Regions from separate parts of the Micromonospora sp. CPCC 206171 genome, predicted to be linked through region 2. Evidence: riboswitches for the same ligand, from Rfam matches in the RefSeq annotation. Region 2 holds a riboswitch; the other holds the start of a gene.

Region 1 (2,447 bases), on a different contig from region 2:
GCCTGATGGACCTACCCGACACCCCGGCGGCGCGGGTCGTGACCGGTACGGCGTGGGGCGTCGCCGCGGCGGTCTGCGCAGTCCTGTACACCGGGCTGGTGGACCGGGAGCCGATCCGGCGCGCGTGGTTCCACATCGTCATGGCACAGGTCATCCTCCTGGCCTGCGGCCTGTTCGCCGTCATCCAGAGCCTCGGCGAGGCGAACCTGGTCGACGAGGCCGCGCAGCTCGCCGTGCCGGCCAGCGCGGCGTGTGGCGCGACGTATCTCCTGGCGCTGCTCGGCGCCACCGCCGCCCGCCTGTTGCCCCGGCGCGCCCCGGCCATGGGCGAGCCGACGCCGTCGAGTGCGGCATCAACCGTCGCAATCAACGAGTAGCCGTCCAGGATGCGGATCTGCCGCTCGGGCGGGAACTCCTCCGCGCCGCACAGCGCCTGGACGATGAGGCCGAGCGCGAAAGACGGGACAGCGGCCCGCGATATCGTCCGGATCAAGCGTGGCAACTCTTGGGATGGTTTTCTCCGGCAGACGCCGACTCCTTGGGCACGGACGAGCTGTGCCCTCGAGATACTCGATCGTGGCCAGCATCAGCGCAGGAGTGATGCCGCTCCCATCCGCCGATTCTTCAACAGCCAGGACGGACCTGTCATCGGCGAGAAGCGGAACGGGCCTGCATCGAGACTCACGCTGCCTTCCTGGTGCATCGCCCCCGCCGCAGTTTGCCCGCTGCGCCTGCCAAGTATTTGTTGACCGGTCGGCATCGCGTCGGTACGGTCATGACGCCATCTGCGGCGTCGCGAGGGAAACCGGTGGGAATCCGGTGCGGTCGCGCCACTGTGAGCGGCCTTCCTTTCGATGATGGAGACGAGGTCGCGAGTCAGGACACTCCTTCGTCGCAGTCCTTTCGTAGGGGACGCGCCATCCCCAGGAGGTCGACTCGTCATGTCCAGTGCTACTCCGGCTCGCCCGCTGACTCATCCTGCCGTCTCCCCCCGGATGGTGTGGGCGGTGCTGACCATCGTCGCCGTCCTGCTGCTCCTGACGTACCTCGTGGCCTTCGACCAGGGGGCCGTTTCGCGCAGCGGCATGTACCTGCACGAACTGATGCACGACGGCCGGCACCTGCTCGGCGTCCCGTGCCACTGAGCGCCGCCGCGATGCCTACCTTCACAGCTGTGCTGCTGCGTGGTCTCCTTGCCGGGTTGGTCGCCGGCCTGCTCGCCGGGGCCTTCGCCTATGTCGCCGGTGAACCCCGCGTCGAGGCGGCGATCGCAATCGAGGAACAGGCTGTTCACGCCGATCCGGTGACCGGCGACGACCACCACGCCGACGAGTTGGTCAGCCGCGAAGGCCAACGCGCTGGACTGTTCCTCGCCACCGGATTGTTCGGCGTCGCCATGGGCGGCCTGTTGTCCATCGCGTACGCACTGCTACGGCGACGGCTGCGGATCCGCCACGACGCCCACGCCGCCCTCGCTCTGGCCGGTGCGGCCCTGCTCGGTGCTGTGATCGTGCCGTTCGGCAAATATCCGGCCAACCCACCTGCGGTTGGTAACCCCGACACGATCAACCAGCGCACCGGCAGCTACCTGGCAATGGTGATCCTCGGCCTGGTCGCCGTGTGGGCCGGCGCCCTCGCCTACCGATCCATGCGGGCCGGGACACCACAATGGGTACGCTGTGCCGCCGCTCTCGCTGGCTTCCTGGCCACGGTGACGGTCGGCTACCTGATGCTGCCATCGTTCAACGAGGTGCCCGCGGACTTCCCGGCGGGACTGCTGTGGAACTTCCGTCTCGCCTCCCTTGGCACCCAGCTGGTGATGTGGGCTGGCATCGGGCTTGCCTTCGCCGCGCTGCTGCAGGGTAGTCACAAGAAGCCCACCGGCAGCGAGCCCACACCTGAGACGATCGTTCCTGCCCGATCGTGACCACGACCAGGCTTCAGCTGGTCGCCCACGCGCCCACCCGTGCCCTACGACTGGTCACCTTCGGCGGCGGAAACGTGGACCTGGACGAGGGCGGCCGACGTGCCGCCCTCGCCCTGGCCAACCAATCCCCCGCCCACAAGGGCGAGAGCCGCTGCGTGAGCAGTCCCGCTGCGGCGGCTGTCCAAACCGCGATGGCATGGGGGCTGAGACCGACGATCGAAACCGCGATCGCCGATTGCGACTACGGAGACTGGACCGGTCGCACGCTCGACGAGGTCGCCGCGGCACACCCGAACGACCTGCAGGAATGGCTCACCGACCCTGATGCCGCACCACACGGGGGAGAAAACCTCACCGCGTTCATCGACCGCGTCGGCCACTGGCTTCACGCACAGACCGCCCGATGCGAGCGAATCACCGCGATCACTCACGCGGCAGTGGTCCGCGCCGCGGTGATCAACGTCCTGCAGGCACCGCCGACAGCCTTCTGGCAACTCGACGTCGCACCGCTATCGATCCT
Region 2 (2,447 bases):
GGGCCGCGTCGATCAGCCCGGCGTACGAGTAGAACGGGATGCGCAGCGGGAACATCTGGTTGTACTGCGCCTCGCTGACCGGGAACCCGTTGGTGCCGCCACCCGGAGGCGGAGTGGTGCCGCCCCCGCCGGAGCAGGTGTACGGCTCCCAGTACCAGGTGCTGATGACCGGGTCGTACCCGGGATTCTCGTGCTTCGCCCGGTAGTGGTTGCCGTTGGTGTAGCGCACGATCGAGCCGGCCGGGTAGAAGGTGCCCGCCGTCCAGTTCGGGTAGTTGCAGGTGCCGCCGCCTCCGCCACCACCGCCTGCACCGCAGGGACCGTTGTCCTGCCACACTCCGGAGCCACCGGTGCTGGGCGTCTCGTACTGCGTCCACCACTTCGCGGTCCAGTTCCGGCCCTGGTGCGAGACGCGCATGGAAGCGGTGTAGACCGCACTGTTGTTGTACGGCGCCGCGCAGGCTTCGGCCGCAGCCGACGGCGTGGTCGGCAGCAGCGCCGCAGCGGCACCCGCGACGGCCACGCCGACCGTCGCGATGATTGCCATCAGGCGTCTTCTGAACATGGTGGGGGCCACCTTTCGGCAGGGTCGTGGACACGACGGAAGCAGAGCATCGAGTCCCTTGGATATACCGCAGGCGAGACCTTACTGTAAACAAAGTTCTATATTCAATCCCCTTGCCTGGGTGGCGGCGGCCGACAGCCGTCATGTCCGTCCGTGACCATCCACCGCGCTGACGGGGTCGGCCACCGTCCAGGTTGTACGTGGCTCGGAATTTCTCGCCGGCGCGACACGCCCACACCATATGGTGTGTTGGCTTTTTGCCACCCACTACATCTAGGATCACTTTCACTGCTGGTGTGACCCCCCGAGGGTCCGCCAGGCGTCGACGTCCGCCAGGCGTCGCGCCGAACAGGGAACCCGGTGCGAATCCGGGACTGCCCCGCAGCGGTGAGCGGGAACGACCGCCGTCACGAGCACTGGGCCCGACGGGGCCCGGGAAGCGACGGCCAGTAGGCGAACGCGCCGGACGCGTCTGCCCGCGAGTCCGAAGACCTGCCAGCAGGGCGTGCCCACCGGGCGCGCGGACCACCTCGGGGCCTCGTGGGAGGGCCGTCGAGCCGTACGGAGCATCGCCGGCACACCGACCGGCGGCGATCCGGCGTGCCGTCGTGCCCTCCCGCGGTCCACACCGACCACCCAGGAGAGCACGTGACGGCGTCATCCACCATCGCCCCACCCCCGGTCGGGGCACTGCGGGACCTGCTGCACCGACACCACCACGACCTGCCCGACACCGACCCGGAGCGGATTCTCGCCCTGGTCTCCTCGGGGCGCACCGCCGGCGCGGACACCGACGAGCTGACCGGGCTGGCCATCGCGGCGGCGGCCGGGCTCAGCGCCGAGGAGCCCGGGTACGCCCGGCTGGCCGCCCGCCTGCTCGCCGGGCGGATCGCCGACGAGACCACCGGCCAGGGCATCGACAGCTTCAGCGACAGCGTCGCCGCCGCGTACGCCGAAGGGTTGCTGGACGCGGGCTTCGCCGGCTTCGTCGCGACGCACGCGGCCGCCCTCGACGCCCTGGTCGACCACGCCGGCGACGACGTCTTCGAGTACTTCGGACTGCGCACCCTGCACGACCGCTATCTGCTGCGTCATCCGCGCAGCCGGGCGGTGCTGGAACGGCCGCAGCACTTCTGGCTGCGGGTGGCCACCGGCCTGTCCGACACCGTGGAGCAGGCCGGCGAGCTGTACCGGCTGATGTCCCGGCTGGCCTACCTGCCCAGCTCGCCGACGCTGTTCAACGCCGGCGCCCGGCACCAGCAGCTCTCCTCCTGCTTCCTGGTCGACTCGCCTCGGGACCAGCTGGACTCGATCTACGAGCGCTACACCCAGGTGGCGAAGCTGTCCAAGTTCGCCGGTGGGATCGGCATCTCGTGGTCCCGGGTGCGCTCGCGGGGGTCGCTGATCCGGGGCACCAACGGCCGCTCCAACGGCATCGTGCCCTGGCTGCGCACCCTCGACGCCAGCGTCGCGGCGGTCAACCAGGGCGGCCGGCGCAAGGGCGCGGCCTGCGTCTACCTGGACACCTGGCACGCCGACATCGAGGAGTTCCTGGAGCTGAAGGACAACACCGGCGACGAGGCCCGGCGTACGCACAACCTGAACCTGGCCAACTGGGTGCCGGACGAGTTCATGCGCCGGGTCGAGGCGGACGCCGACTGGTCGCTGTTCGACCCGAAGGAGGTGCCGGAGCTGGCCGACCTGTGGGGCGCGGAGTTCGACGCCGCGTACCGGGCGGCGGAGGCGGCCGGCAAGGCGGTGCGGACGCTGCCGGCCCGCACGCTGTACGGCCGGATGATGCGCACCCTGGCGCAGACCGGCAACGGCTGGATGACCTTCAAGGACGCGGCGAACCGCACCTGCAACCAGGTCGGCGCGGGCG

The links. Region 2 has a riboswitch for cobalamin ahead of V6U89_RS17820 (ribonucleoside-diphosphate reductase subunit alpha). Riboswitches for the same ligand answer to the same signal wherever they lie in the genome.
Region 1: linked by a shared signal. The riboswitch ahead of V6U89_RS19525 (CbtB domain-containing protein) and the one ahead of V6U89_RS17820 (ribonucleoside-diphosphate reductase subunit alpha) in region 2 are both predicted to bind cobalamin.

The regions. Positions count from the first base shown of each region.
Region 1 is NZ_JBAKHT010000017.1:22,194-24,640, forward strand. It holds gene V6U89_RS19520 (hypothetical protein) at 1-377, shown strand, start outside; cobalamin riboswitch at 760-908, shown strand; gene V6U89_RS19525 (CbtB domain-containing protein) at 1,008-1,145, shown strand; gene V6U89_RS19530 (CbtA family protein) at 1,175-1,927, shown strand; gene V6U89_RS19535 (histidine phosphatase family protein) at 1,924-2,447, shown strand, end outside.
Region 2 is NZ_JBAKHT010000014.1:116,540-118,986, reverse strand. It holds gene V6U89_RS17825 (glycoside hydrolase family 19 protein) at 1-565, opposite strand, end outside; cobalamin riboswitch at 916-1,059, shown strand; gene V6U89_RS17820 (ribonucleoside-diphosphate reductase subunit alpha) at 1,214-2,447, shown strand, end outside.